DNA from 3 places in the Leclercia sp. S52 genome. Region 2 is predicted to be linked to each of the others. Evidence: predicted binding sites of a transcription regulator. Region 2 holds the regulator's gene; each other region holds the start of a gene.
The links. Region 2 encodes Fur, which represses iron uptake genes when iron is present. Its sites were predicted from a motif close to ATAATAATGAGAACNACTATCAA; they were not measured.

Region 1 (10,442 bases), 1.7 Mb from region 2:
CCCCCGGAGGCTTTATAAAATCCGGTCAGGCAGTTGAACACCGTGGTTTTCCCCGCCCCGTTCGGCCCGATCAGGGCGGTAATGGAGCCGCGCTGCACCTCGAGATTAACGTCATTGAGCGCCTTGATGCCGCCAAAGTGCATCATCAGATGCTCGACGCTTAAGATGGTCCCGTTCATGGCGCCACTCCTTTACGCACCGCAAAGCCGCTGCGGTTGATGCGGATCAGCCCTCGCGGCCGCCAGATCATCATCACCACCATTAACACGCCAAACAGCAGCACCCGGTACTCCGCGAAGGTACGCAGCAGCTCGGGTGTGACGGTGAGCACGAAGGCGGCCAGCACCACCCCGAGGGTGGAGCCCATTCCGCCTAACACCACGATGGCGAGGATCAGGGCCGACTCAAAGAAGGTGAACGAGGTGGGGTTAACAAACCCCTGATAGGTGGCGAAGAATACCCCGGCAATGCCCGCGGTAGAGGCCCCGAGTGTAAAGGCCGACAGCTTGACCAGCACATGGTTGAGGCCCATGGAGCGGCAGGCGATTTCGTCCTCGCGCAGCGCCTCCCAGGCGCGGCCAATCGGCATCCGCGTCAGGCGGTGCTTGATGTACAGCACCAGCAGCACCACCAGCAGCAGGATGGCGTAGATGAAGATGAACTTCAGATTGGGGTTAAAGGTCAGGTTGAAGAACTCGTGGAAGGGCACGCCGCCATCTTTCGCCCGCCGGCCAAACTCCAGCCCGAACAGGGTAGGGGGTGGGGCGGAGATGCCGTTCGGTCCGCCGGTAAAGGTCAGCCAGTTATTCAGCACCAGGCGGATGATCTCCCCGAAGCCGAGGGTCACAATCGCCAGATAGTCACCGTGCATGCGCAGCACCGGGAAGCCAAGCAGGGCCCCGGCCGCGGCGGCCATCAGCGCCGCCAGCGGCAGCATGGTCCAGAAGCCGAGCCCCAGATACTGATAGCCCAGCGCCAGGCCGTAGGCCCCGATGGCGTAAAAAGCGACGTAGCCGAGGTCCAGCAGGCCCGCGAGCCCCACCACGATGTTCAGCCCGAGGCCGAGCAGGACGTAGATCAGGCCGAGGATTGCCACCGTCAGCACGTACTTGGTGGCGACGAACGGAAAACAGACCGCCAGGGCGATAATCAGCGGCAGGATCCAGCGCATCCGGCTTTTGTACTCCGGCGGGCGGACGTAAACCCCTGAGTTATCGTTGTCGAAGCGGGCCATCACGCGCCGGCCCGGCGCGGTGGATAGAAAGGCGCTGAGTAAAAAACGCCCCGTCATCACCGTGGCGATGATCCACGCCAGTCGCCGCCCTTCAAAGTTAAAGCTATAGCCATCCAGCACCACGCCGGCGATGGGACCAAAAACGATCAGCGCCACCATGCCGGCAAAAATGGCGTCGAGAAGACAGCGCTTAAGCGAAAACCCGTCGTGGGACACGGGTTGTGAAACGATTTGTGCAGTCATCTTTTTTCCCTCACACCTTGGCTACGACAGGGCGGCCAAGCAGTCCCTGAGGACGGAAAATCAGGATCACCACCAGCAATCCAAAGGAGAACACGTCTTTATAGTCGGAGTTGACCATGCCGGAGAATTGCGCCTCGGCAATGCCGAGGATCAGCCCCCCCCAGCATCGCGCCGGGCAGGGAGCCGATCCCCCCCGAGGACGGCGGCGGTAAAGGCTTTAATCCCGATGATAAACCCGGCGTAAAAATCAAAGGTGCCGTAGTTCATGGTGATCAGCACCCCCGCCAGCCCGGCCATCGCCGCGCCAATCACGAACACCAGCGAGATTATCCGGTCGGTGTTAATGCCCAGAATCGATGCCATCTTGCGATCCTGCTGTACGGCGCGGCACATCCGCCCAAGCCGGGTATTGCTGATGATCCAGGTGAGCAGCAGCATCCCGGTGAACGAGGCGATCAGAATGAAGACTTTGGTGTAGGTGATCTGCACAAAGCCTTCACCAATATGAAAACGCAGCACCCCGTCGAGCATGGTGGGGACCCCCTGCTGGCGCGGGCCCTGGCTGATCTGGGCGTAGTTTTGCAGGATCAGCGACATGCCGATGGCGGAGATCAGCGGCGCCAGGCGCGTGGAGTTACGCAGCGGTTTATAGGCAATGCGCTCGATGGTCCAGCCGTACACCCCCGTCACCACGATGGTGAAGACCAGCGTGCCGAGGATCAGCAGCGGAAAGGATTCCAGCCCGAAGAAGGAGAGGAGCGCCAGGCCGATGGCGCAGAGATAGGCGGAGATCATATACACTTCGCCGTGGGCGAAGTTAATCATGCCGATAATGCCGTAGACCATGGTGTAGCCGATGGCGATCAATCCGTAGACCGACCCCAGCGTCAGGCCATTGATTAACTGCTGCAGAAAGAAAGTTTCCATCATCGCGCGCTCGGGTTATAGGCCGCCGGTTGCGGGGCGGCCCGATGGTTTTAGTGCGTCGGTATGTCGCCATACCGACGTTGAGCGTGATTCCGTCCCGTTACTGCACTTCCTTATATTTGCCTTTGTCGTCCCACTCGTACACCACGTAGTCAGAGACTTTCAGGTCGCCTTTGCTGTCCCAGGATTTTTTGCCCATCACGGTATCCACCGAATTGGCCTTCAGCCATTCGCTGGCTTTGGCCGGATCGGCACCGCCTGTGGCTTTGAACGCCGCAGCAATGGCCTGAATAGAGGCGTAGGAGTAGAGGGTATAGCCTTCCGGCTCGAATTTACTGGCGCGGAATTTGTCGATTACCGCTTTGCCTTCCGGGATCAGGCGCGGGTCTTTGCCGAAGGTCATATAGATGCCGTTGGTGTACTGCGCGCCCCCAGCGGCGGTGACCATCTCTTCGTTGACGATACAGTCGCCGGAGAAGAATTTGGCCTGCACGCCCTGCTCACGCATCTGGCGCACCAGCGGGCCCGCTTCCGGGTGGCAGCCGCCGAAGAAGACTACGTCCGGCTTCTGGGCGCCGATTTTGGTTACCAGCGCGTTAAAGTCTTTTTCGCCGCGTGACAGGCCTTCGTACATCACATCCTTAACGTCGCGTTTCGCCAGCGCCGCTTTGGTGGCATCCGCCAGCCCCTGACCATAGGTGTCTTTGTCGTGAATGATCACCACCCGTTTGGCTTTCAGCTTATCAATAATGAAATCAGCCGCGACCTGGCCCTGCTGGTCATCACGACCGCACATGCGGAACATGTCGCTCATGCCGCGCTCGGTGATGAGCGGGTTGGTGGAGCCGGGGGTGATCGCCAGCACGCCGGCGTCGTTATAGACCTCGGAGGCCGGCATGGTGGAAGAGGAGCAGAAGTGGCCGACCACGGCTTTGACCTTATCCTGGTCAACCAGACGGTTAGCGACCGAGACGGCCTGTTTCGGTTCACAGGCGTCATCGCCCTGCACCAGTTTGATCTTCTCGCCATTAATGCCGCCCGCGGCGTTAATGTCTTCCGCGGCCTGGGTCGCGCCGTGCCAGTACTGGTCCCCGTAGGTGGCGTTCGGCCCGGTGAAGGGACCCGCCACGCCAATGACGATATCTGCCTGGGCGGAAAACGCCGTCACCAGACACCCTGCCAGCACGATAGAGAGAGGACTTCTGATCAATTTCAGCGACATTATTATCTACCTTTTCTGAGTGGTTTTTGGCACAACCCTGTGTAGTCGAACGCCGGAGGCGTACCCAATCCAAAACGTGTTCAAAACGTAATGCACTAAACGGACGACATACCGCAGAAACAGGCGAGATTGCCTGAGGGTGATGACCCTCAGCACAACAGTAAGCAAAATGGTTGCCAGAACGGCAGCCAATTGCCTGTGTTTCGACAATTTTCAGTATAGAGCGCCGTTTTAAGCCACCCGGCACCACGAAGTGAAATTACAGCGGGGATCACATCTCATTAACAACAAAGCACATAAGTTGTGCAACGGTCACGATTTGAACCGTTTTGCACCACGAAAGCGCCCGGGAACACCAGGGGAAAGGGCCCGTTTGGCGGAGTTTCTGTGTTACCCTGCACGCAATTCTATTCTGCAGGAGATTTACCCATGACCGAAGGCCCGTTAAACGAAACCGAAATGGAGTGGCTGGAAGAGACCTTAATGACCTACGGTCATGACGGCGAGTCCGTGATGGACGTCTCGGAGCTCGACGGGATGCTGACCGCGGTGCTGTCCGGCCCGGTGGTGGTAGAGCCGGACCGCTGGCTGGTGGCGGTGTGGGGTGGCGAAAAATACATTCCGCGCTGGAAGAACGATCGCGAGATGAACCGCTTCATCGATCTCTGCTTCAAGCACATGAACGATATCGCCGAGCGCCTGAGCGACTACCCGGATCAGTTTGAACCTATGTTCGGCATGAATGATGTCGAGGGTGAAACCTATACCGTGGTGGAAGAGTGGTGCTTCGGCTATATGCGCGGCGTGGCGTTGACCGACTGGTCATCCCTGCCGGAATCCCTGCGTGCCGATCTGGATTTGATTGCCCTCCACGGCTCCGAAGAGAACTTCGAGCGTCTGGATAGCTTCAGCGAAGAGGAGTTCCAGCAGAGCATTGAGAATATTCGTCCGGCGGCGCTGCGTCTGTACAACTACTGGATTGCCAACCCGCAGGAGCCGGTCGCCCAGCAGCCGGTGATCAACGGCACCAAAGTCGGTCGCAACGATCCCTGCCCGTGCGGCAGCGGTAAAAAATTCAAGAACTGCTGTCTGCATTAACCGCGCGCATTTCTGCCGGGTGGCGCTTCGCTTACCCGGCCTACAAAACCCTCTCGTAGGCCCGCGCAAGCGAAGCGCCGCCGGGCATTAATGCACGTTATCCCACTTCCGGCAACAGCCCCGCTGCAATCCCGAACTGCACCAGAATGATCGCAATCCCGCAGGCGAAGACCAGACACAGCGCCGGTTTCCCGCCGGGCACCCGGTAATCACCTTCAGGATGATGCTTACGGCTCTGCCAGACCAGCAGCGACGGTAGCAGCAGCGCCAGCACCGCCAGCGCCACCCCGGCATACCCCAGCGCCATGACAAACCCACGCGGATAGAACAGCGCAAAGGCCAGCGGCGGCAGGAAGGTGATCGCCCCGGTCTGAATACGTCCGCTAACGGTGCGGCTGCGCTGGAACAGGTCGGCAAGGTAATCGAACAGGCCCAGCGCCACGCCGAGGAACGAGGTCGCCAGGGCGAGGTCGGCAAACAGGTGCACCGCCAGCTCCACGTGCGGCGACGCGACCACTTCACGCAGGGCCTGCAGCAGCCCGTTCAGGCCGGAATGGCTGGCCAGCATTCCCATAAAGGTCGATGAGTTGATGCTGCCGAGGGTCACCAGTTGCCAGAAGATATAGGCCACCAGCGGGATGGCGCTGCCGGTAATAAAGATCCAGCGCAGCTTGCGCACGTTGCCATTCATATAGCTGACGATGCTCGGCACGCTGCCGTGAAAACCAAAGGAGGTAAAAATCACCGGGATGGCCGACAGCGCCAGCCCTTTCTCCAGCGGCAGGGTCAGTAAGTTGACCTTATGAATGTGCGGGGCCAGCAGCGCCAGCATCACCACCAGGAAGAGTATTTTTGCCGAGAAGAGGAAACGGTTGAACAGATCCACCAGCGAGGTACCCACGCAGACCACGCCGCCGCCGATCAGGGTGAAGAAGATCACCCCGGTGGTGGGGGAGATATCGGCGTTGAACCAGTCGTTAACGCTGGAGGCGATAAGCTCGCCCGCGCCGCTGATGTAGGCTGCGGTGAGGGCATACATCAGGAACATCATGCTGAAGCCGGTTATCCACTGGCCGAAGCGGCCCAGATAGCGCCCGGCCAGGGACCCCAGTCCGGTATCGGCGGGAACGTGCTGATACACTTCGAGCAGCAGCAGGGCGGTGTAACACATCAGCGCCCAGAGCACGCCCAGTAACACCAGCGTGACGCCAAACCCGACGCCCGCTGCCGCCAGCGGCATCGCCAGCATTCCAGCCCCAATCGTCGTTCCGGCGACGATGAAAATACTTCCCAGCGTTCTGTTCTTCACGTTTTCCTCTACGGCCTTGCACTATCGCGACAAAATCTGCGGCGCAGCGTAAGGGAAAAATGCAGGTTCGTCAAACCGGCGTTACAACGCCTGTAATTTAAACTTTACGCAATTAATCAGACGCCGCGGGCAAGGAAATCGAAAGGGATTCCTGCGCCAGCGCAAGGCGTGCAGGGAAGGGATGTGTCAGGCTGTGCCTTTCACTCAGGAGGGTTTATGGCATCCATTCACGGGCACGATGTGCTGACGATGATGATTGATTCCGGTGCGCAGTACACCGAAGAGAGTCTGGTGGCGGCAATTATCGCGCGGTTTGGTGAGGAAGCGCGTTTTCACACCTGTTCGGCAGCGGAAATGACCGCGGCGGAGCTGGTTGCTTTTCTGGCGGCACGGGGAAAATTTATTCCGCTGGATAGCGGTTTTTCAACTCACGAAAGTAAAATTTGTCGTCATTAAAAATAACGCGGCGCCAGAAGGCGCCGCAGTAATATTAATTTTGTGCATCGAGCGTCGACAGCTCTTTATCAATAAAGTACAGACCTTCACCCGATTTCCCGGCCAGGGAAAGTTTATCGAGAACGGATTTAAACAGCTTCTCTTCTTCGTGTTGTTCTGCCACATACCACTGCAGGAAATTAAAGGTGCCATAATCCTGGCTGGTCATCGCGGCATGAACCAGTTCGTTAATTTTCTGGGTGATCAGCTGCTCGTGCTCGTAAGTGGCGCGGAACAGTTCGTCCAGCGAGGCGTATTCTGCAAACGGCGAGGCCACCGGTGTGATGCGTGGCAGGCTGCCGGTATCGGTAAGATAATCAAAGAGACGCTGCATGTGGGTCATCTCTTCCTGCGCGTGACGGCGCATAAATGCCGCTGCGCCTTCAAAACTGTGATAGCTACACCAGGCGCTCATCTGCTGATAGAGCAGGGAGGAGTAAAGCTCCAGATTCATTTGCTCATTAAGCTTGTCGATCATTTCAGTTTTAAGCATGGTGTAGCTCCGTATTATTATTCACTGGTCAACGTGAGCGTCACTATAATTTGTTATTTATTTATTTGCAAAAAGTAAAATAAATATTTAAACAATCATAATACGAATGGGAATAAAACGCATTGCGGGTAATATAAATATATTAATGAGAATTATTCTGTTTCGTGTTTAAAATATTATTGCCAGCGGGATCGCTGGCAATGGAATCATTAATATGCGGAGGTCGTAACGACGAGCGGCGGAGCATAGCCATAACACTTATACTGGATGGTCATGGTTTCATTGAGGCATAGCGAGCCGCTGATCAGGCTACAGGTTTTAACCGGCTGACCGTAGGCCATGGCCGTGCTGTAGCCCATCGCCTGGCATTCACGGGTCGCGGTGCCGCTGGTGACGTAGTCGTCATAGCGGGCGTTCTGCAACATGGCCTGATCGTAATTGAGCATGACGACACCTGACGTCACGTCGACGCTGCTGACTTCTGCTTGCCGGGTAACGCCACAGCCCGCCAGTAACAGGAGCAGGCCGCCAGTGCATAATCTCTTCATAGAACACTCTGTATGCGTTAAATAATCTATACTAGCGGCTGATGTGCGCCGCAATGCCAGGATTAAGCACCTGTTCTGCCCCTTCTCTTTGCCACGAGCCCCCGGCTCCTTCAATCATATGCCATCCCTTTATCTCCCGGTGGCAAAAACGCGCCTGAGTACAAAATTGTGAGCGCATCTTTGTTTTTTGAAACTATTTTTCACTTAATTTGAAAGTGTGTTTGCTTAGTAGTAAGGTTGAACAGGTAAGCTATTCACAGCGGGGTGCCCCGCATCGCATTCAGGAGACGAAGAATGAAAATTGCACTGATGATGGAAAACAGCCAGGCGCCAAAAAACGCCATCATCCTCAAGGAATTGAACGCCGTTGCTGAAGAGAAAGGTTTCCCGGTCTACAACGTTGGGATGAGCGACGAAAACGATCATCACCTGACCTATATTCATCTGGGGATCATGGCGAGCATTCTGCTGAACTCGAAAGCGGTTGATTTCGTCGTGACCGGCTGCGGTACCGGCCAGGGCGCGCTGATGTCCCTGAACATCCACCCGGGCGTAGTGTGCGGCTACTGCATCGATCCGGCGGACGCCTTCCTGTTCGCCCAGATCAACAACGGCAACGCGCTCTCCCTGCCGTTCGCCAAAGGCTTTGGCTGGGGCGCAGAGCTGAACGTTCGCTTCATCTTCGAAAAAGCTTTCACCGGTCGTAACGGCGAAGGTTATCCGCCAGAGCGTAAAGAGCCGCAGGTTCGTAACGCCGGCATCCTGAACCAGGTGAAAGCCGCGGTGGTTAAAGAGAACTATCTCGACACCCTGCGCGCTATCGATCCAGAGCTGGTCAAAACGGCAGTGACCGGCCAGCGTTTCCAGCAGTGCTTCTTCGAGAACTGCCAGGATAAAGAGATCGAAGCCTTCGTCCGCGGTATTATCGGCTAAGTTGCCAGCACCAGTAAAAAAAGCCAGCTTATGCTGGCTTTTTTTTATGCCCGCTTTCTGGATACCGCGCTGCCGGCATCTTTCACCAGCCGCAGGGTATCGACCATCCCCAGCAGACAAACCAACGCAATCGCCACAAACGCCAGCCGGAAGCCGATCCCCGGTAGCGCCTCTATCCCCAGCATCTCGCTGCACAGCTCTCCGATGCGGATCCCGATAGCCCCAAGGGTGATCCCCAGCCCCACCGCCAGCTGGGTGGCAGTTGAGAACAGGGTGTTGGCATAGCTCATCTGCGGGGAAGGGACGTCGGCAAAGGCGAGGGTGCTGATGGCGGTAAACTGAATGGAACGGAATACCCCACCCAGATAGAGCACCAGCATGATCACCCACACCGGCGTTTGCGGGGTCAGGAAGGCACAGGCCAGCAGGGCCAGCACGTTCAGCGCCCCGTTGATCAGCAGCAGCTTTTTAAACCCCAGCCCGCGTATCAGCGGCGTGGTTGCCGGTTTGATGGTCAGGTTGCCGACAAATACCGCCAGCACCAGCAAACCGGAGTGGAATGCATCCATGCCGAATCCCACCTGGAACAGCAGCGGCAGCAAAAAGGGCACGGCGCTGATGGAGGCGCGAAACAGTGACCCACCGTACATCGTCACGCGAAAGGTGGGCACCTGCAGGGCGTCAAGGCGGATCATCGGCCATTCGGTGCGCCTGAAATGCCGCAGGGCATAGATCAAGGTGACCACGCCGATAGCCAGCAACGCGAAGGTGATTACCGTATTCACCTCCTGCGCCCCCATCATCTCCATGGCACAAACCAGGCTCACCATCGCTACCGAGGTGGCGATAAAGCCCGGGGTGTCGAACGGGCGGCGGGTCTCTTCATAGATGTCCGGGATAATGCGCAGCGCCAGCACGATGGCAATCAGCCCCAGCGGCACGTTAATAAAGAAGATCCAGCGCCAGTTGGCATAGCTGGTAATAAAGCCCCCCCAGCGGCGGGCCGATGATCGGTGCCACCAGCGCGGGCCAGGTGAGGGTGGCGATGGCGGTGATCAGCAGATGTTTCGGGGTGGTGCGCAGCACCGCCAGCCGCCCAACCGGCACCATCAGCGCGCCGCCCATCCCCTGCAGGACGCGCATGGCGACAAACTGATCGACGCTGGTGGCGAGGCCGCACAGCACCGAGGCAAGGGTAAAGATCGCCAGCGCCAGGGTGAAGACTTTGCGGGCACCAAAGCGGTCGGCGATCCAGCCGCTGGCGGGGATCAGCACCGCCAGGGTGATAAGATAGGCGCTGATGCCGATGTTGAGATCCACCGCCTGCACACCAAAGCTTCTCGCCATATCGGGCAGGGCGGTGGCGATCACCGTCCCGTCGAGAAACTCCATAAAGAAGGCACCAGCCACCAACAGCGCTGCGGGAGAGATCCCGCTGGCCGCTTTACCGGAGATGTTTTCGGTCATTTTTCCTCTGCCACTTAAAATTTTTTTTAAAAATTTACAGGAACAAACACGCTGCTAATTACATGATTTGTTTTTATTTTTAACAGGAACACTGTTTTATTTTAAATAAACTGCCGTGATGAATATCACAAAATAATTGATTTTTGTGATGGAGGTCATATTATAAGCGCATCAACGATAACACCTGCATAACATTTAGCCGGAGCATAATGATGAAATTGCGCAAAATCCTGAAAAGCATGTTCGAATCCTACTGCAAGACCTTTAAGGACGTACCGCCAGGCGCGATGTTCTGATAAGAAAAAACCTGCTTCGGCAGGTTTTTTTGTGCCTGCAGGCCGCATCCGGGCGGGCGTTTTGCTACTATGGCGGCCTTTCAAACAGGAGAAGCCTATGTCTCAAAACCTGAGTGCCGATCAGGAACTGATCTCTGACGTTGTTGCATGCCAGCTGGTCATCAAACAAATCCTTGA
Region 2 (10,442 bases):
TCTTCCACTTCGTTCCGGGCGAGAACTGGCACGCCTTTGAAGGCTATGCCGAGCACCAGTACTTTATCGATCCGTGCAAACTGCTGCTGACCACGCCAGGGATCAACGCCCGCACCGGGGAGTATGAAGATTTCGGCGTCCCGGCCACCATTCTGGCTAACTTCCTGCGTGAAAACGGCATCGTCCCGGAAAAATGCGATCTCAACTCGATCCTGTTCCTGCTCACTCCGGCAGAGGACATGGGCAAACTGCAGCAGCTGGTCGCCCAGCTGGTGCGCTTCGAGAAGCTGCTCCAGACCGATGCCCCGCTGAAAGAGGTGCTGCCGTCGATCTGTAAGCAGTACCCGGAACGCTACGCCGGTTACACCCTGCGCCAGATCTGCCTGGAGATGCATGAACTGTACGCCCGCCATAACGTGAAACAGCTCCAGAAAGAGATGTTCCGCAAGTCGCACTTCCCTCGGGTGATGATGAACCCGCAGGAGGCCAACTTTGCCTACCTGCGCGGCGAGGTTGAGCTGGTCTCCCTGCGCGATGCGGAAGGCCGGATCGCCGCCGAAGGCGCTCTCCCTTACCCACCGGGCGTGCTGTGCGTAGTCCCGGGTGAAGTCTGGGGCGGCTCGGTGCTGCGCTACTTCGCGGCCCTCGAAGAGGGGATCAACCTGCTGCCGGGCTTTGCCCCGGAGCTGCAGGGTGTCTACGTCGAAGAGTGTGACGGACGCAAACAGGTTCGCTGCTACGTCATCAAAAAACCTGCCGCTCAGCCTGCGCTGCTGAAAGGAGAGAAATTATGAGTAAATCCAACAAAATGGGGGTGGTGCAGCTCACCATTCTCACCATGGTCAACATGATGGGCTCCGGCATTATCATGCTGCCAACCAAGCTCGCGGAGGTGGGGACGATCTCGATCATCTCCTGGCTGGTCACGGCGGTGGGTTCGATGGCGCTGGCGTGGGCATTCGCCAAGTGCGGGATGTTCAGCCGCAAGTCAGGCGGGATGGGCGGCTATGCCGAATATGCCTTCGGTAAGTCGGGCAACTTTATGGCCAACTATACCTACGGCGTGTCGCTGCTGATCGCCAACGTCGCCATTGCGATTTCGGCGGTGGGTTACGGTACCGAGTTGTTCGGTGCCACGCTCAGCCCGGTACAAATCGGGCTGGCAACCATCGGCGTACTGTGGATCTGCACCATCGCCAACTTTGGCGGGGCGCGTATCACAGGGCAGCTCAGCAGTATTACCGTCTGGGGGGGTGATCATCCCGGTGGTCGGGCTGTGCATCATCGGCTGGTTCTGGTTTAGCCCGACGCTGTACGCCAACTCCTGGAACCCGCACCATGTGCCGTTCTTCACCGCCGTTGGCTCCTCCATCGCCATGACGTTATGGGCTTTCCTCGGGCTGGAATCCGCCTGTGCTAACGCCGAAGTGGTGGAGAACCCGGAAAAGAACGTGCCGATTGCGGTGCTGGGCGGAACCCTGGGCGCGGCGGTAATCTATATCGTCTCCACCAACGTGATCGCCGGGATTGTGCCAAACATGGATCTGGCCAACTCTACCGCGCCGTTCGGGCTGGCCTTCGCGCAGATGTTCACCCCGGAAGTCGGGAAAGTGATTATGGGTCTGATGGTGATGTCGTGCTGCGGCTCTCTCCTCGGCTGGCAGTTCACCATCGCCCAGGTGTTTAAAACCTCGGCCGATGCGGGTTACTTCCCGAAAATCTTCTCCCGCGTCACCAGGTCAGAAGCCCCGGTACAGGGAATGCTGGCGATTGTTATCTTCCAGAGCGGTCTGTCCCTGATGACCATCAGCCCGTCGCTGAACAGCCAGTTCAACGTACTGGTTAACCTGGCGGTGGTGACCAATATCATCCCGTACATCCTGTCGATGGCGGCGCTGGTGATTATTCAGAAGGTGGCGAAAGTCGATCCGGGCAAAGCGAAGGTTGCCAATATTGTGGCGCTGGTGGGGGCAATTTACAGCTTCTATGCGCTCTACTCTTCCGGTCAGGAAGCGATGCTGTACGGAGCAATGGTGACCTTTATGGGCTGGACGCTCTACGGCCTGGTGTCACCGCGCTTTGAGCTAAAAAATAAACTGAGCTAATAAAAAAACGGCAACCCCAGGGTTGCCGTTTGAATTTCCAGGCCGGGCAAACGCAGCGCCGCCCGGCACACCTACCGCACTTATGCGTTCTTCAATACTTCACTCACAATCTCCACCGCTTCTTTCTCAATCAGCTGACGGTGCTCGTCGCCGAGGAAGCTTTCACAGTAGATTTTGTACGCATCTTCGGTACCGGATGGACGCGCTGCGAACCAGCCGTTCTCGGTCATCACCTTCAGGCCGCCAATCGACGCGCCGTTACCCGGTGCTGCCGTCAGACGGGCGGTGATCGGATCGCCTGCCAGGGTGCTGGCGCTGACCATTTCTGGTGACAGCTTAGACAGCGCCGCTTTCTGTGCCGAAGTAGCAGAAGCCTGCAGACGGTTGTAGCTCGGGGCACCGAAACGGGCTGCCAGCTCGTTGTAGTGCTCCTGCGGGTTCTTACCGGTGACGGCAGTGATTTCCGCCGCCAGCAGGCACATGATGATGCCGTCTTTGTCGGTAGACCACGGCGTACCGTTGAAGCGGAGGAAGGAAGCCCCCGCGCTCTCTTCGCCGCCAAAGCCGAAGCTACCGTCGAACAGACCGTCAACAAACCACTTGAAGCCCACCGGCACTTCCACCAGCTTGCGGCCCAGATCGTTAACCACGCGGTCGATCATGGCGGAGGAGACCAGGGTTTTACCCACGGCAACCTCTGCGCCCCACTGCGGACGATGCTGGAACAGGTAGTTGATGGCGACCGCCAGATAGTGGTTCGGGTTCATCAGGCCCGCCGGGGTGACGATGCCGTGACGGTCGTAATCCGGGTCGTTGGCGAAAGCGAGGTCAAACTTGTCACGCAGCGCCAGCAGGCCGGCCATCGCGCACTCGGAGGAGCAGTCCATGCGGATCGCGCCGTCTTTATCGAGGTGCATAAAGCGGAAGGTCTGATCGACGTGATCGTTGACGATGGTCAGATCCAGCTTGTAGTGCTCGGCAATACGTTTCCAGTACTCGATACCGGAACCACCGAGCGGGTCGACGCCCAGCTTCAGACCGGCTTTCTGGATCGCCGCCATATCGACGATATCCGCCAGCCCTTCGACGAACGGCTGCACCAGATCCTGCTCTTTCACATGACCTGAGGCCATCGCCTCGTCCAGCGAAATGCGCTTCACGCCTTTCAGGCCGTCGGCCAGCAGGGCGTTGGCACGATCTTCCACCACTTTGGTGACGTTGGTGTCAGCCGGGCCGCCATTTGGTGGGTTGTATTTGATGCCGCCATCTTCCGGCGGGTTGTGGGATGGCGTGATCACAATACCATCCGCCTGCGCGCCGCCCTTCTGGTTATGCACCAGAATAGCGTTAGAGACCGCAGGGGTCGGCGTATAGCCGTTGTTTTCCTGAATCACGACGTCCACGCCGTTGGCTGCCAGCACTTCCAGCACGGAAATAAAGGCGGGCTCTGACAGGGCGTGGGTATCTTTACCGACGTAGCACGGACCGGTGATGCCGTTTTTGGCGCGCTCTTCCGCGATGGCCTGAGCAATGGCCAGAATATGCGGCTCGTTAAAGCTGTGGCGTACCGCACTGCCGCGGTGCCCGGATGTACCAAACTTCACTGCGTGTTCTGCGTTACCCACTTCCGGCTTCAGCACGTAGTACTGCGCGGTAAGCTGGGCGACGTTAATCAAATCGCTCTGTTGTGCAGGTTGACCCGCACGATTGTGATTTGCCATTGCCTGGTCCTTCTGATGCAAGGGTTAGATAGTGCCGCAAACCTTATCAGTCAATTCCGCCGGGAACTGCATGGATTGCATGATGTGTTCGATCATGCTGCGCTTGCGTCCGGTGTTGGTATTGGTGATCACCCAGTACGGCGTACCAGGCAGGTGCTTGGGCTTAGTTTGATTGCCATTCTGTAACAGCGTTTGCTCGTCAGCCGCGAAATAGACGCGGGTACGACCGTGGAGAGACTCCGTCGCGTCGGCAAATGCGTTGTTATCCAGTGAATAGAGTGTAGTCAGCACCAGCATAAAGCGGTTAACTGCTTTCTTCTGCTCAGCGTATTCGTCAGAGAGCAGCAATTCGCGCATCGCACGCACTTTGTCTTTTACCGGTGACAGCGGCTTTTCCTGCGCGACAGCAGCGGGCTGGCGCGTTTCTTTGATGGCCGGAGCGGCAGACTGCGAGGCGGCGGCGATTTTCAGCATGCGCCGTAAAATGTCGGACGCGCTCTCACCAATGTGCCGCGTCTGGCTGGCGATATACTGATAAAGCTCGTCATCAACTTCGATTGTTTTCATCTTAATCCAGTGCGATATCTTATCTGAATACAAGTCGTTGGGAGTATAAGGTCAAAACCCAACAGCGGATAGCGTCAAGCCAGAATGGCGGCAAAAGTCAGAATTAACTGTTTCCTTGCAGCCGGGCGGCAGAATGGTCAACATGATACCCTAACCTGACATACGTAAAAAAAGAACTTTGCCATGAAATTGAATACCCGAGCGCAATCTGCACAATCGCCGCACAATAATTCTCCCATCGTCCTGGTGCATGGCCTGTTTGGCAGCCTGGATAACCTTGGCGTGCTGGCACGGGATCTGGTGACCGACCACGCGCTGCTGCAGGTGGACATGCGTAACCACGGTCTGTCGCCGCGCTCGCCGCAGATGACCTACGCCGATATGGCTCAGGATCTGCTGGATACGCTGGATGAACATAAGATTGAAAAGGCGATCCTGGTCGGTCACTCAATGGGCGGCAAAGCGGTGATGGCGCTGACGGCGCTCGCGCCAGAGCGGATTGCCGGCCTGGTGGCGATCGACGTCGCCCCGGTGGATTATGACGTGCGACGCCACGATGAGATCTTCGCCGCCATTAACGCCGTCACCGACGCAGGCGTCAGCACCCGCCAGCAGGCCGCGGCGCTGATGCGTGAACATCTGGACGAAGAAGGTGTAGTGCAGTTCCTGCTGAAATCCTTCGTCGACGGCGAGTGGCGCTTCAACGTGCCGGTTCTCTGGGATCAGTATGACCAGATCGTTGGCTGGCAGCCGGTACCGGCGTGGCCGCACTCTACCCTGTTCATCACTGGCGGCAATTCCCCCTATGTCACCGAAGCGTACCGCGACGCGCTGCTGGCGCAATTCCCTCAGGCCAAAGCGCATGTCATTGCCGGGGCCGGGCACTGGGTCCATGCCGAAAAACCAGACGCGGTGCTGCGCGCTATCCGCCGTTACCTCGCTGACATCAATAATTGATTAAAAAGAGAGCGACTGGTCGCCTGCGGGCCTCCAGTCGTTGGCGTGCCGTTTTCGGTGATGTATGATGGCGCGCTTATCGCCCGGGCATTAGCAGGGTGTCTTGTTTCCCCCGAAGTCTCAGAATCATGGCCAAAGAACACACGGACCGCACGACAATAGATCTGTTCGCGAATGAGCGTCGCCCGGGACGACCGAAAACCAATCCGCTTTCGCGTGATGAACAGCTGCGCATTAATAAGCGCAATCAGCTTAAACGCGATAAGAGTCGTGGGCTTAAACGCGTCGAGCTGAAACTGAATGCTGTAGCCGTCGATGCGCTGAACGAGCTGGCAAATGCCCGTGAGATCAGCCGCAGTGAGCTTATCGAAGAGATGCTGATTGCGCAGCTCGGGAAATGGCACGGCAAAGCGTAAGTCAGAAAACTCCCCTTCTTGTTGCTTTCATGTAGCACAGAGTGCAGTCCTGCGTGATAGCAGTTTCCGCAGGCTTCTCTGTTCTGCTATGATTGCCCTTATCCGTGGCTAAATTGCGCCACCATACCATTAAGTATCAAGAGGTTATTTTACTCATGGCAATCATCGGCATTTTTTTCGGCAGCGACACGGGTAACACCGAAAATATCGCAAAAAACATTCAAAAACAGTTAGGTAAAGACGTTGCCGATGTGCATGACATTGCGAAAAGCAGCAAAGAAGATATCGAAGGTTACGATATTCTGCTGCTGGGCATCCCGACCTGGTATTACGGTGAAGCGCAGTGTGACTGGGACGATTTCTTCCCGTCTCTGGAAGAGATCGACTTTAACGGCAAGCTGGTTGCCCTGTTCGGCTGTGGCGATCAGGAAGACTACGCAGAGTACTTCTGTGATGCCCTCGGCACCATTCGCGATATCATAGAGCCACGCGGCGCGGTGATTGTAGGCCACTGGCCAACTGCCGGTTACCACTTCGAGGCCTCTAAAGGTCTGGCCGATGATAATAACTTTGTGGGCCTCGCCATTGACGAAGATCGCCAGCCGGAACTGACCGCTGAACGCGTCGACAAATGGGTAAAACAGATTCGCGAAGAGCTGCACCTCGACGACATCCTTAATGCCTGATGATGTCGCGGCGCAACGCTAAAGTTGCGCCGCATCGATAGGTAATACCAATCAAAATAATTGCTACAAATTTTTAACTTTTGCTGCCATACCTGTACAATGATCCAGGAGTAAACGGGGAACCTTGTAACAACTTTGTTGGCGGTACCACGTTTTTATAAGCATACTTTACTTGAGACTTGCAGTTTTCATTACGTCATGGCAGTTCTATAATGAGACGCATTATCCCAGGTGCATTTTCTGTCACTTCTTCTTTAGAAGTGAATCGTTTAGCAACAGGACAGATTCCGCATGACTGACAACAATACCGCATTAAAGAAGGCCGGACTGAAAGTCACGCTTCCACGGTTAAAAATCCTGGAAGTGCTTCAGGGTCCGGATAACCATCATGTCAGTGCGGAAGACTTATACAAGCGTCTGATCGACATGGGCGAAGAGATTGGTTTGGCTACCGTTTACCGTGTACTGAACCAGTTCGACGATGCAGGCATCGTTACGCGTCATAATTTCGAAGGCGGTAAATCCGTGTTTGAACTGACGCAGCAGCATCACCACGATCACCTGATTTGCCTCGACTGCGGCAAAGTGATCGAATTCAGCGATGATTCCATCGAATTACGTCAGCGCGAAATTGCCGCACGTCATGGCATTCGTCTGACCAACCACAGTCTGTACCTGTACGGCCACTGTGCCGAAGGCGACTGCCGCGAAGATGACCACGCGCACGACACGAAATAATCTTTGCACTGATTCTGAGCCAACCTGACGGTTGGCTTTTTTTTTGCCTTTTACAGGCAAAAAAAAGAGCCCGGTGGCGCTACGCTTACGCGGGCCTACGGGCTCTGGGTGTGGCAAACAGCAGATTACTTCGCGTTGTTGTTGCTACGAATTTCCTGCCAAATCTTATCGCAGTTTTTGGTCACATCCTGATTGTTACCCGTCTTACGCGCCTGAATACAGGCCTGGTAATCCGCCACCCGGACGGTTTCCTGAGTCGCAAACTGCTCGTGCGCCTTCTCCTGACGCAGCACGTTCAGCACGCTCTGACAGGCTTCGATCTTTTCTGGTGACCCTTCAGCGGTATTGATGCACGCGCTGTAGGCCTCTTTCAGACGGGTGTCTTCTTTCTGGGTCTGGGGTTGTGCGCAGGCGGCCAGTCCTGATGCCAGCACCGCAACCAGTACGATTTTTTTCAGCATAGCGGTCTCCAGTCAGGCGGGGATCGTCCCCGCCTGGCTTGTCATCAGAAGATGGTGAACGGGGCGATAACCATAAACTTCACGTCACGCTCATCCTGGAAGATGTTGCCGTAACCGCCGCCGTAGCTTGGGATATCGGAGTGGTTGTCATACTGCGTGAAGTGCAGTTTGAACATGGTCCCTTTCGCGCGACCGTCCTGCAGGGTGTAGATCGCATCCAGGCTGTAGGCAGATTCCTTGATCTTGTTGGAGGCGATATCTTCACGCTGACCGGCGCTGTTGATTAACCAGTCTGCCGGTTTCGCATCCCAGGCGTAGACGTAAGACGCGCCGACGCTCCAGCCCGCCAGGTTCCAGTTGCTCAGGTCATACATGGCACCGAAGAAGACCGCTTTTTCGCCGTTGGCGTTAAAGTCGGAGCGGTTATCCCACCACACGTCCAGACGCCCGTTGGAAGAGGCGTAGGTTGGGGTCATACGCTGCAGGAAGTAGCCCTGCTGCCCTTCCGCCTTGACGTAAGTCCCTTCCAGACGTAAATCGACCTGGCCGACCTTGTAACCCAGCGTCAGCGCCTGCAGCCATGCCGTACCGTCGTAGATATCGTTCACGGTGCCGCTGTCGGCTTTATCACGCGTGCCGTAGAACTGATAGCTGGTAGAGAGCGGGCCGCCGATGATATCCAGCTTGTAGCTGGCTTTGGCAAAATACTGATCGATGAAGCCTTCAGCCTGACCAAAGGCGGCTTCCAGAATCAGGTTATTTTTGAAATCGTACTTCGCGCCGAAGGAGTGGAGATAGTCGACACGAGTTTTTCTGTCATTCTGATAGAACTTGTCCATCTCAAGGTGCCACGGCGCTTTGTACTCGTTGGTCCACATGTACGAGAAACTCAACGCACCGCTATCGCCGTAGTCAAAGTTGGCCCCGGCTTCGGCACCCTGATAGGTACCCGGCATAAAGCTCCAGTGCGGCGCTAACAGGGTTTGACCGGTTGGCTGCAGCCAGCCACCGCGCGCCCATACCGGACCGTATTTAAACTTTGCCGCCGCTTTATACAGGCTGATCCCGCTCTTATCACCGGACCAGTCCTCTTTATAGGCTTTGTTGCTGGAGGAGAAGGCAATTTCGTTCGGGTGGCCGCTGTCGCCGTTTTCCGCCATTTCGATAGCCGTGAACGCAGCCAGATCGAGACCGAACATGTCAGCGGCATAGCCGGACTGGAAATCAAGGTTGGCGTTCCAGGTGGAGTGAGCGAGGTTAGTTTTGTATTTGTCTGACTCGACATCTTTGCGGTCACGTTCACGCTGCCAGTAATAGACACCGCCCGTGAGGGTTGAATCATCGATAAAACCTTCGGCCTGGGCTTTCGGAGAAACCATCCAGCCTGACATTGCTGTAACACCGGCAATAGCCAGCGCAAGCGCACTACGTTTGCCACTAAACGTACGCATAATTAATCCTCTTTGACGTATTTAAAGCGCCTTAAACGGCGAAAAACAAAAAAATAAAAAGTGGAGGCAACCGGAAATACCCGCTTACATCTCCTGTCCTTAGACTATTTTTCGCGACGCGAATTATCAATGCTTTTCAGCGATCAAAAGTCAGGATTATGACAAAGCGCACATATTTGGTTGCGGTTTGTAACAAAGGAAACAGGGAAGAATATTTATTTAAAATAATGTGCAGAATGAGCGATTTATTTTTAATAAATAAAGGTTAATTACTTTAAGCGGTAGCAATAGCGGTTAATTTGCGAAAAAGAAGAGAAAGCTAACCGTTTTAAGAAACAGAATTAATTCGCAACGCGAAGATTTAAAGGGTTTAGGGTGCGATCGCCAGGCAAAAAAACGCCGCAGTACGCGGCGTTTTTTAAAAGGAGAAAGGGATTACTCGCCCGCTTTCGCCCAGGTATCACGCAGACCGACGGTACGGTTAAATACCAGTTTGTCAGCGGTCGCATAGCGACTGTCGAGGCAGAAGTAGCCTTCGCGCTCGAACTGATATGCGTGACCGGCAACGGCGGCTTTAAGGGATGGCTCGGCAAAGCCCTGCTTGATCACCAGCGAATCCTGGTTAATCACTTCCAGGAAATCCTCTGCCGCACCCGGGTTTGGCACGCTGAACAGACGATCGTACAGGCGGATTTCAACCGGCAGCGCATGTGCCGCGCTCACCCAGTGGATCACACCCTTCACCTTGCGACCGTCGGCCGGATCCTTGCTCAGGGTCTCGGCATCGTAGGTGCAGAAGATGGTGGTGATATTGCCTTCAGCGTCTTTCTCGACGCGCTCGGCTTTGATCACGTAGGCATTACGCAGGCGCACTTCTTTGCCCATCACCAGACGCTTGTACTGCTTGTTGGCTTCTTCACGGAAGTCGGCACGGTCGATCCAGATCTCGGCGCTGAACGGCACGTCACGGCTGCCCATCTCCGGTTTGCTCGGATGATTCGGCATGGTCACCAGCTCGCTTTCGCCCTGCGGGTAGTTTTCGATAACCAGTTTCACCGGATCGATAACCGCCATGGCGCGCGGCGCATTGTCGTTCAGATCTTCGCGGATACAGGACTCCAGCGACGCCATCTCGATGGTGTTGTCCTGCTTGGTCACGCCGATGCGTTTGCAGAACTCACGGATGGAGGCGGCGGTATAGCCACGACGACGCAGACCGGAGATGGTCGGCATACGTGGATCATCCCAGCCTTCAACGTGCTTGTCGGTCACCAGCAGGTTCAGCTTACGCTTGGACATCACGGTGTATTCCAGATTCAGACGAGAGAACTCGTACTGAC
Region 3 (10,442 bases), 2.1 Mb from region 2:
TCCCGTCCAGGCCGTAGCCGGAGAGGCGCGTAGGCACGCCCAGCTGCTCGAAGAAGTTGCGGGTCGCGGCGATAGCGGCATCGATACGATCGTCGTCAGAACCCTCGGTAATACCCCAGACGCGCTCAGCGTACTGCAGCAGTTTGCCGCGCTTGGTGTCGCGTTTTTCATTCCACAGCGCGGGCAGCACCACCGCCAGGGTCTGGGCATGATCGAGGCCGTGCATCGCGGTCAGCTCGTGGCCCAGCATGTGGGTGGCCCAGTCCTGCGGCACGCCAGCACCGATCAGGCCGTTCAGCGCCTGAGTCGCGGCCCACATCACGTTGGCACGCACTTCGTAGTTTTCTGGCTCTTTCAGCGCCAGCGGGCCGTCTTCGATCAGGGTCAGCAGAATGCCCTCGGCGAAACGATCCTGGATTTTGGCGTTCACCGGGTAGGTGACGTACTGCTCAACGGTATGGACAAAGGCGTCCACCACGCCGTTCGCCACCTGACGCGGCGGCAGGGTGTAGGTGTAAACCGGATCCAGTACCGCAAACACCGGCTGTACGTGCTCGTTCATAAAGGCCTGCTTGTCGCCGGTGGTTTTACGGGAGATCACCGCACCTTTGTTGGATTCGGAGCCGGTAGCAGGCAGGGTCAGAACGGAGCCCATCGGGATGGCGCTTTTGATGTCGCTGCCGCCGGTCTGCAGGATGTGCCACGGGTCGATACCGTCAGCATAGTGGGCCGCTGCGGCGATAAACTTGGTGCCGTCCAGCACGGAGCCACCGCCGACGGCCAGCAGGAAGGTGATCTTCTCGTCGCGGGCGATTTTCACCGCGTTCATCAGGGTTTCGTAAGAGGGGTTCGGCTCGATGCCGCCAAACTCACGCACGTCCAGACCGTCCAGCGCGCTGTAGACCTGATCCAGCACGCCGTTTTTCTTCACGCTGCCGCCGCCGTAGGTGATCAGCACGCGGGCGTCGGCCGGGATCTGCTCGCGCAGATCGGCGATAGCGTCTTTACCAAACAGAATGCGGGTCGGGGTATGCAGATTGAAATTGTTCATGGTTCGTTCCCTTAGGTGGGTGAAAATACCGGGCTAACTGATGGTGCCCATTGTGGCGAGCGCAGGCTCTCCTCTCAATGCACATTCCTGCCGTTGTCTTGCCCATTTCTACACCGTGCTGGAGAAACTGTGAAAAACCGCGCACACTGCAAACGTCGGAAACCCTGGACGGATTGAGCAAAGATGAACCGCGATGAAACCTGCCTGCACCTGACGGCACAAATTAAAAGACTGAAAGATAAAGCAAATAATCTCGAAGCGCTGCTGCCGGACGTGCGCCTGCTGTACGGCACCCAGCCCGGCACGCGCACGCCGGTGATGTATCAGCCGGGTATCATTTTTCTCTTTTCCGGGCATAAAATTGGCTATATCAACGAGCGGGTATTCCGTTACGACCCGCGTGAATACCTGCTACTGACAGTACCTTTACCCTTTGAATGTGAAACCTTCGCGACAGAAGCCGTGCCGCTGGCAGGGATCCGTTTAAATGTGGATATCCTGCAGCTGCAGGAGCTGCTGATGGACATTGGCGAGGACGAGCTGTTTTGCCCGTCGATGGCGGCAAGCGGGATCAACTCCGCCACGCTGACGGATGAGATCCTCTGCGCCATTGAGCGCCTGCTGGACGTGATGGAGCGCCCGCTGGACGCGCGCATCCTCGGAAAGCAGATAGTGCGTGAGATCCTCTATCACGTGCTGCTGGGGCCGGGGGGCGGGGCGCTGCTGGCGCTGGTCAGCCGTCAGACCCATTTCAGCCTGATCAGCCGGGTGCTGAAGCGCATCGAGAGCCAGTACACCGAAAACCTGAGCGTCGATCAGCTGGCGGCTGAGGCCAACATGAGCGTCTCGGCGTTCCACCATAATTTCAAATCGGTGACCAGCACCTCGCCGCTGCAATATCTCAAAAGCTATCGCCTGCACAAGGCGCGGATGATGATGATCCACGACGGTATGAAAGCCAGCGCGGCCGCGCTGCGGGTGGGGTATGAAAGCGCGTCGCAGTTCAGCCGGGAGTTCAAACGTTACTTCGGGGTCACTCCAGGGGAAGATGCGGCGCGGATCAGGATGATGCAGGGGTAGTGATGGTGCGGGCTGTTGCCCTCACCCTCTCCCTGTACGGTCCGGGGACATGGTAGACAGATGTTCGGGGACATGGTGAACACTTTTTAACATCCTTTACCCATGGTGATCGACTTTTTCTTCAGGTCGATCACCCCCACTTTCATGCTGTACCACCAGACCTCATAGCCTCCATCATCTGCCGTTTCCCGCAGACCAACCCGCTCTCCCCTGAACGCCTTGCCTGCCATCAGACTGACGCCGCGGATTGTCAGCTTCCCGCTGATATCCACCTTCCGGACCTGCACGTCCTCGTCGTATTCCGGTGGCCTTGTGTGGCCGCTGTACTGCCGTGCAGACGGCTGGTAGCGGGAGGCCGGCACCGCCATACCCAAGGCCTCATGCGGGCGTTCAAGGTTATAGACCGTCCGCCAGTGATCGAAGGCGCGCTGCAGTTCACCGCTGTCCGTGAACCACTTACCCTGCAGGACTTCCGCCTTCAGGCTGCGGTGAAAACGCTCCAGCTTGCCCTGGGTCTGCGGATGGTAAGGCCTCGAGTGGCTCACCCGGATCCCCTGACGCATCAGCCACAGCTCCAGTGCCGTCCAGATGCCGGTGGTGTCGCCCCAGGGCGCGCCGTTATCCATGGTCATCCGGTCCGGCAGGCCGTAGCGTTCAAACACCCCGACCAGCTGCTGCTGCACGGTCTCACGCCGTTCATCGGGACAGTGCATCAGGCACAGGGAAAAACGGGAGTGGTCGTCCAGCAGGGTGAGTGGATGGCAGCGTCCGCCGCCAAAGGGAAAGTGGCCCTTGAAGTCCATCTGCCAGAGCTGGTTGGGGGCCGAATGTTCGAAGCGCCCTGTTGCGGGCACTCCTGGCGCACCACCCGGCAGCAGGCCATGGCGGGCCATCAGGTTATGGACGGTGCTGAAGGCAGGCATGCGGTGGCCCTGGTCTTCCAGCCAGCGCTTGATCTTGCGCGCGCCCCAGCGTTAGTGACGGACATGTGCCATACGCAACAGGTCAGTGATGTCGTCGGACGACCGGTTCGGGGAATGATGAGGAATGCGGGGGCGGTCCTGAAGACCGGGAGCGCCTTCCTCAGCCCAGCGGCGAAGCCACTTGTAGCCGGTGGCAGGTGAGATGCCGTAGTGACGGCACAGTGCGCGGGCGTTCGCCCCGTCCTGCGAGGCGAACAATACAAACTCGGTACGTAGTGACATGGTATCTCTCGCATCCCACGGCATAAGCGACTCCACAGACGGGTTCTTATGCCTTAGTTGTAAGTGTCTACCATGTCCCCGAACAAGTGTTCATGATGTCCCCGGACCGTACATCCCAAGGGGAGAGGGAACCGTTTCTCCCTCTCCCTTTGGGAGAGGGCAGGGGTGAGGGGATTAACAATCAGGCGCTACAGTACTTCTTACGAATCACCACCACGATAGTCCCCACCAGCCCGGCCACCAGCAGGAACAGCGGCAGGATCATCAGGAAGGTCATCACCTGATCTTCGTGGCGTTTCACAAACGGGATCATGCTCAGGGCATAGCCGAAGGTGGTCACTACGCCGACCCACAGCAGCGCGCTCAGCCAGTTAAAGAACTGGAAGCGGCGGTTAGAGAGCCCGGAGATGCCCGCCATGGTTGGCAGCAGGGTGCGCACAAAGGCGAGGAAACGCCCGGCGAGCAGCGCCAGCAGACCGTGGCGATCGAACATGCAGGTCGCCCGCTGATGGTATTTATGGGGCAACTGCGCCAGCCAGCTTTTCACCACCCGCGTATTGCCCAGCCAGCGGCCCTGCAAATAGCTGAGCCAGCAGCCCAGGCTGGCGGCGGAGGTCAGGATCACCATCGTCGGCGCAAAGTCCATCACCCCTTTACCGATTAACGCGCCTGCCAGCAGCAGCAGGCTGTCGCCCGGTAAAAATGAAGCAGGGAGTAACCCATTTTCCAGAAACAGCGTGGCGAACATCACCAGATAAACAATCCCCACCACGTGCGGATCCGCCAGTGCTGCAAAATCGTGTTGCCAGAGTGCAGCGATAATATCTTGAATAACAGCCATGGGCTTTCCTGTGGAACAGCATATATAGGGCTATTGTACTCCCTATTTCGCCTGCGGGCTTTGATCGCAGGCGCAACAAATCAGACTTTTCTGCAAGTAATGTAGAGAAAAGTGTCCGCAGCGTGTTTATCTGACCTCGTGCTATTCGATACGGGCAAATCCGGCCTCTAAATCGGCAATTAAATCCTCGACGTTTTCCAGGCCGATATGCAGACGGATCAGGGTACCGGTAAAGTCCACTTCACCACCCGGACGCAGGGCGGCAATCTGCTCTGGCTGGTTCGGCAGGATCAGCGACTCAAAGCCGCCCCATGAGTAGGCCATGCTGAACAGCGAGAAGTTATCGAGGTAGTTTGCCAGCTCGTCATTGCTCAGCCGTTTGTTAAGCACAAACGAGAACAAACCGCTGCTGCCCGTAAAGTCACGTTGCCAGAACTCATGTCCGATGCTGCCCGGCAGCGCCGGATGGTTCACGCGCGCCACCTGCGGGTGCTGCGCCAGCCACCGGGCGACCTGCAGGCTGCTTTCATGATGCTGGCGCAGGCGTACGCTCAGGGTGCGCAGGCCGCGGCTGGTCATGTAGGCGGTATCCGCATCCACCATCTGCCCCATCAGATAGGCATTTTCACACAGCTGCTCCCAGCAGCGGGCGTTGGAAACCGCCGTGCCGATCATGCCGTCCGAGTGGCCAATCAGGTATTTGGTTGCCGCCTGGATAGAGATGTCGATACCAAAATCGAGAGCCTTAAACAGCACGCCTGCCGCCCAGGTGTTGTCGATCATGATGATGGCATCCGGCGCTTTGCTGCGTACCGCCTGCACAATGGCCGGGACATCATGCACTTCCATGGTAATGGAGCCCGGCGATTCCAGGAACACCACCCGGGTATTGGGCTGGATCAGATCGGCAATGTTCGCGCCGATCTGCGGATCGAACCAGCCGGTGGTCACGCCCAGCTTGCTGAGAATTTTGGTGCAGAAGTCCTGGCTGGGTTCATAGGCGGTGTTGGTCATCAGGATATGATCGCCCTGCTCGACAAAGGCCAGAATGGTATTGGCCACCGCCGCCGCGCCGCAGGGGAACAGCGCACAGCCGGCGCCGCCTTCCAGCTCGCACATCGCTTCCTGGAGTGAGAAGTGGGTCAGCGTGCCGCGACGCCCGTAAAACAGCTCGCCCTTCGCCCGGTTACGTGTGGCGTGCTTTTTCGCCTCGACGGTCTCAAACACCAGCGACGAGGCGCGCTGAATCACGCTGTTTACCGAACCGAGGGTGTATTTCTTGCTGCGTCCCGCCTGGACAAGGGTGGTATCAAGATGCTTCTCTTTCATGTCTGCCAACCTGTTTTTATACGTCTGGACGTCCAGACTACCATGAAAGTAAAAATGGTCACGAGAAGGGTGGCGCATTAAGACGAAAATTTTTTAAAATTTATGTCCGGGAAATTTTTCCTGCGTAAGCGCAAGGAAAATGAAACGAATTTACGGCACTATGTAAATACTAATGAGAACTACTATCAATTCGACGCTGTTTTGATATTATTATGCTCAGATTTTGTGATTTGCGTCCTGGAGATACCGAGTGGGTAATAATTTGATGCAGACGGATCTCTCCGTCTGGGGTATGTATCATCATGCCGACATCGTAGTGAAGATTGTGATGATCGGCTTGATTCTGGCGTCTGTCGTCACCTGGGCTATTTTCTTTAGCAAGAGCGTGGAGCTTATCTCGCACAAGCGCCGTCTTAAGCGCGAACAGCAGCAACTGGCCGAGGCCCGCACCCTGAATCAGGCGAGCGATATGACCTCTTCCTTCCAGGCCAAAAGCCTGACCACCCAGTTAATCAACGAAGCCCAGAACGAGCTTGAACTCTCGGCAGGCAGCGAAGACAACGAAGGGATTAAAGAGCGTACCGGCTTCCGCCTCGAGCGTCGCGTTGCGGCCATTGGCCGTCATATGGGCCGCGGTAACGGCTACCTGGCGACCATCGGTGCGATTTCGCCGTTCATTGGTCTGTTCGGTACGGTCTGGGGCATCATGAACAGCTTCATCGGCATCGCCCAGACCCAAACCACCAACCTCGCGGTTGTGGCCCCCGGCATCGCAGAAGCCCTGCTGGCGACGGCGATTGGTCTGGTTGCGGCTATCCCGGCGGTGGTTATCTATAACATCTTCGCCCGTATGATCGGCAGCTATAAAGCCACCCTTGGCGACGTTGCCGCTCAGGTTCTGCTGCTGCAAAGCCGCGATCTGGACCTCAGCGCCAGTGCTGCGAAGCCGGTCCGTTCTGCTCAGAAATTACACTTAGGTTGATTCGCCATGGCAATGCGTCTTAATGAAAATCTGGACGATAACGGCGAAATGCACGAAATCAACGTGACGCCGTTTATCGACGTCATGCTGGTTCTGCTGATTATCTTCATGGTTGCTGCGCCGCTGGCGACGGTGGACGTGAAGGTCAATCTGCCTGCGTCATCCAGCCAGCCGCAGCCGCGCCCGGAAAAACCGATTTATCTGTCCGTGAAAGCGGATAAATCCATGTTCCTGGGTAACGATCCGGTGACGGATGAGTCGGTGATCCCGGCGCTGAATACCCTGACCGACGGCAAGAAAGACACCACCGTCTTCTTCCGTGCCGACAAGACCGTCGACTACGAAACCATGATGAAGGTAATGGACACGCTGCATCAGGCGGGTTACCTGAAGATTGGTCTGGTAGGCGAAGAGAAGACTGTGGCTAAATAAACAAAAGCGGCACCCCTTGAGGTGCCGCTTTTGTATTTGCCCGGTGGCGCTACGCTTACCGGGCCTACGCTCAACATGTAGGCCGGGTAAGGCGAAGCCGCCACCCGGCACTGCACAACTACCCCAGATGCTCCCCGCCGCACACCCCGTGCACTTCCGCGGTCACATAGCTTGACTCCTGACTCGCCAGATAGACATACACCGGTGCCAGCTCCGCAGGCTGCCCTGCGCGCTTCATCGGGGTCTGCTGACCAAACTGCGGGATTTTCTCCTGAGTCTGACCGCCGGAAATCTGCAGCGCGGTCCAGATAGGCCCTGGGGCCACCACGTTAACGCGCACACCGCTCTCGGCCACCTGTTTCGCCAGCCCGCGGCTGTAGTTAAGGATGGCCGCTTTGGTGGAGGCATAGTCCAGCAGATGGGCGCTCGGCTGATAGGCCTGAATCGACGAGGTAGTAATGATGCTCGCCCCGGCCGGCAGCAGCGGCAGCGCCTCCTGAGTTATCCAGAACAGCGCGAATACGTTGACGGTATAGGTCTGTTTAAACTGCGCCGTCGTCAGGTCGGCAATCTTCTCTACCGCAACCTGCTTACCGGCCACCAGCGCCAGCACGTCCAGCCCGCCCAGTTCCTGATGAGCTTTATGCACCAGTGAACGGGCAAATTTTTCATCGCTCAGGTCGCCGGGGATCAGCACCGCTTTGCGTCCTGCTTCTTCTATCAGCTGCTTAACCTGCTGCGCATCCTCTTCTTCGGCGGGCAGGTAGTTAATGGCGACGTCTGCTCCTTCACGCGCGTAAGCGATGGCGGCAGCGCGTCCAATCCCTGAATCGCCCCCTGTCACCAGCGCCTTACGATCCTGTAGTCTGCCGCTGCCTTTGTAGCTCTTCTCGCCGCAGTCCGGCACCGGCTCCATCTTGCTCTGCACGCCAGGAGCGGGCTGTTTCTGCTGCGGATATTCGCCGGTATGATACTGGGTTTTAGGATTCTGAATTTTGCTCTGGGAATTTGCCATTGAGGTTCTCCTTGAGTGGGTGATCAGGCTTTAAGCTTAGGAGAATCAACCGGCAAGTGAGGATCATTCAGGATAATCCTTAAATAACAGCAACAGGCGGAGCGGTGTGAACTGGCGGGGGGGATTACGGCTTTGGCGCAGAAGGTGTTGTTTTAGCGGCCAGCACGTCTTCATTCAGCGCGACGGTAGTCACGCTGGTGGTGCGATAGCCTTCATCAGCCAGTTTACGGGTGACGCGCAGGGTGGCGGTTTCACGTGCCCGCAAATACTGATAATTGGTTTCCAGACGAGCCAGTATTTTATCTTTTAAGTCTGGTCGCTGCGCCATGATGGCGTTAATTGTCGCGCCGTAGATCTCTTCTTTAACCTGTAACGGATAAATTTCACGGCGGTTTTGCCATTTCAGGCGGACCAGACCGGCAGGGATGGAGAGCAGTTCTTTCGCAATGCGTTGTATTTCCGCATTTTTAATCTCTTTCAGCGCCGCCAGGTTTTGCTCTAAGATAAATTCATCGCTCTTTTTATCATCTAAAGCTAAATAAACGTTGTTGTTATCAACATCCTTCACGTTATTCATCCTCTAGCTTATAGAAAATAGGCGTGTTTTTTTCGCAAGTAATTAGATTGAGCCAGATGTCATTACCGGCTTCGTTAATCTCATCGGTTTTTTCCGCCAATATTTGACTTAGTGCCTGCGCATCTATTTCTCCCTCCGCCTGCAGGTCATTGAGCAGGCGGGCGAACACCTCGATTTTAACCACCCGGAATAATCGGTCCTTTATATGCCGGTCATGCTCTTCGAGCAACATATTGCGGGAGTTACCGGTACGGGTAACACCAATTAATATATCAGGCGCGTAATCCGCGAGTGTTCTTTTCCCCTTAGTGAAATTTGCATTGCTTTCTGCTTCTGGTGGTGTCGGTTCCACGGTAGAAATGTGAAACTTAGCCGGAACCAGATTGTCGGGCAACATTTTATATTTCCTTTAATTTCAACAGGGTGGGGTTGTCTGGAGTGTGAGATTCGTTGACAATAACATGAGGCAAATTTAAAATCAAAAAAAATGGAGCCTGCCTATATGAACAGCATTTTTTATACTGTCATTACTTTGTTATTGCTTACCGCCGTGGTTCTTTTATTGATGAAAGAGTTCAATAAAAGCAGCGACGCGGAGAATGCGCACAACCCTGCCCAGCCAGAGCGGATGTCAAAAGAAGAGGGCGAAGACCATTTTTCAGTGTTAATGAATGCGATTACGCCGGTTTGGTACTGGCGCGTTAATCATGAATATATTGATTTCCTCCACGCCACAATTAAACGAATGAATATGGTGGAAATAAATAGCATTCCTGACCTGTTTGAGGCGCAGCGTCGTTGCAGCGACCTTAACTCGGCGGTGTACAAATATTACGACAATATCAAGAAGCGCTGCCTTAATGGTGAGAAAGTGTCGCATTCCGATCTGGAGGTCATGAACCTGCGCCAGTGTTTTCGCGAGTTCAGTCTTGAGGCTTATCCGTCGCTGGTGGTGCTGGTTTGGCCGGAATATCAACGGCCTGTCGTTAAGCCGGAGCAGGTATAGGTTCTGTGTTGTTGAGTTGTTGCAAACACTTTGTCTCGTTGCGATATACTGTGCGCTGGTTTCGTTTGCAGACAGGACTCTATGGAACGCTTTTTTGAAAACGCAATGTATGCCTCCCGCTGGCTGTTAGCCCCGGTCTATTTTGGCCTTTCGCTGGCGCTGGTGGCCCTCTGTATTAAATTCTTCCAGGAAATTTATCACGTCCTGCCGCATATTTTCAGCGTCGCGGAATCCGACCTGATTCTGCTTCTGCTGTCGCTGGTGGATATGACCCTGGTAGGCGGCCTGCTGGTGATGGTGATGTTCTCTGGCTATGAAAACTTTGTCTCACAGCTGGATATTTCGTCCGATAAAGAGAAGCTGAGCTGGCTGGGCAAAATGGACGCCTCGTCGCTGAAAAACAAAGTGGCCGCCTCGATCGTGGCCATCTCGTCGATTCACCTGCTGCGGGTGTTTATGGACGCCAAAAACATCCCGGATAACAAGCTGATGTGGTACGTAATCATTCACCTGACGTTTGTGCTGTCGGCGTTTGTGATGGGGTATCTGGATAAGCTGAGCCGTAAGTAATAAAAAAGCCGGGTAAGCGCAGCGCCACCCGGCATTTTAACTACTTATCTGACGACGCCTGCCACAGATTCAACTGTCCGTCGGCCACGTGCTGATCGATCCGCTGCAGTTCTTCTTCGCTAAAATGCAGATTATTCAGCGCCTGCACGTTCTCCTCCAGCTGCTCGGTCCGGCTGGCACCAATCAACACTGAGGTCACGCGCTCGTCCTTCAGCAGCCAGCTCAGGGCCATCTGCGCCATTGTCTGACCGCGCGCCTGCGCCATCCTGTTCAGTAAACGCAAACTGTTGAGGTTGGCCTCGGTGAGCATATTCTCGGTCAGGCCGCGCACCTTTTTGCCTTCGCGCTGCATGC

Region 1: the regulator Fur is predicted to act here: its motif matches at 7,161-7,183, upstream of ftnA (non-heme ferritin).
Region 3: the regulator Fur is predicted to act here: its motif matches at 5,673-5,695, upstream of exbB (tol-pal system-associated acyl-CoA thioesterase).

What each region holds. Positions count from the first base shown of each region.
Region 1 is NZ_CP152474.1:3,028,305-3,038,746, reverse strand. It holds partial or broken gene AAHB66_RS14665 (ATP-binding cassette domain-containing protein) at 1-179, opposite strand, end outside; gene livM (high-affinity branched-chain amino acid ABC transporter permease LivM) at 176-1,477, opposite strand; partial or broken gene AAHB66_RS14655 (branched-chain amino acid ABC transporter permease) at 1,488-2,404, opposite strand; gene AAHB66_RS14650 (branched-chain amino acid ABC transporter substrate-binding protein) at 2,505-3,626, opposite strand; gene AAHB66_RS14645 (YecA family protein) at 4,056-4,724, shown strand; gene tyrP (tyrosine transporter TyrP) at 4,822-6,033, opposite strand; gene AAHB66_RS14635 (YecH family metal-binding protein) at 6,250-6,489, shown strand; gene ftnA (non-heme ferritin) at 6,524-7,021, opposite strand; gene yecR (YecR family lipoprotein) at 7,231-7,569, opposite strand; gene AAHB66_RS14620 (RpiB/LacA/LacB family sugar-phosphate isomerase) at 7,864-8,502, shown strand; partial or broken gene AAHB66_RS14615 (MFS transporter) at 8,547-9,969, opposite strand; gene azuC (stress response protein AzuC) at 10,182-10,265, shown strand; gene AAHB66_RS14605 (DUF2766 family protein) at 10,363-10,442, shown strand, end outside.
Region 2 is NZ_CP152474.1:1,322,870-1,333,311, reverse strand. It holds gene speF (ornithine decarboxylase SpeF) at 1-794, shown strand, start outside; partial or broken gene potE (putrescine-ornithine antiporter) at 791-2,105, shown strand; gene pgm (phosphoglucomutase (alpha-D-glucose-1,6-bisphosphate-dependent)) at 2,186-3,826, opposite strand; gene seqA (replication initiation negative regulator SeqA) at 3,851-4,393, opposite strand; gene ybfF (esterase) at 4,577-5,350, shown strand; gene ybfE (LexA regulated protein) at 5,479-5,766, shown strand; gene fldA (flavodoxin FldA) at 5,922-6,452, shown strand; gene fur (ferric iron uptake transcriptional regulator) at 6,744-7,190, shown strand; gene chiQ (ChiQ/YbfN family lipoprotein) at 7,316-7,651, opposite strand; gene chiP (chitoporin) at 7,696-9,102, opposite strand; gene glnS (glutamine--tRNA ligase) at 9,538-10,442, opposite strand, start outside.
Region 3 is NZ_CP152474.1:4,124,761-4,135,202, reverse strand. It holds gene yqhD (alcohol dehydrogenase) at 1-1,051, opposite strand, end outside; gene AAHB66_RS19775 (AraC family transcriptional regulator) at 1,235-2,131, shown strand; partial or broken gene AAHB66_RS19770 (IS481 family transposase) at 2,153-3,372, opposite strand; gene yghB (DedA family general envelope maintenance protein YghB) at 3,518-4,177, opposite strand; gene metC (cystathionine beta-lyase) at 4,319-5,506, opposite strand; gene exbB (tol-pal system-associated acyl-CoA thioesterase) at 5,757-6,488, shown strand; gene exbD (TonB system transport protein ExbD) at 6,495-6,920, shown strand; gene AAHB66_RS19745 (SDR family oxidoreductase) at 7,039-7,935, opposite strand; gene AAHB66_RS19740 (cytoplasmic protein) at 8,060-8,512, opposite strand; gene AAHB66_RS19735 (hypothetical protein) at 8,505-8,909, opposite strand; gene AAHB66_RS19730 (RNA helicase) at 9,015-9,518, shown strand; gene AAHB66_RS19725 (TIGR00645 family protein) at 9,600-10,088, shown strand; gene AAHB66_RS19720 (aldo/keto reductase) at 10,129-10,442, opposite strand, start outside.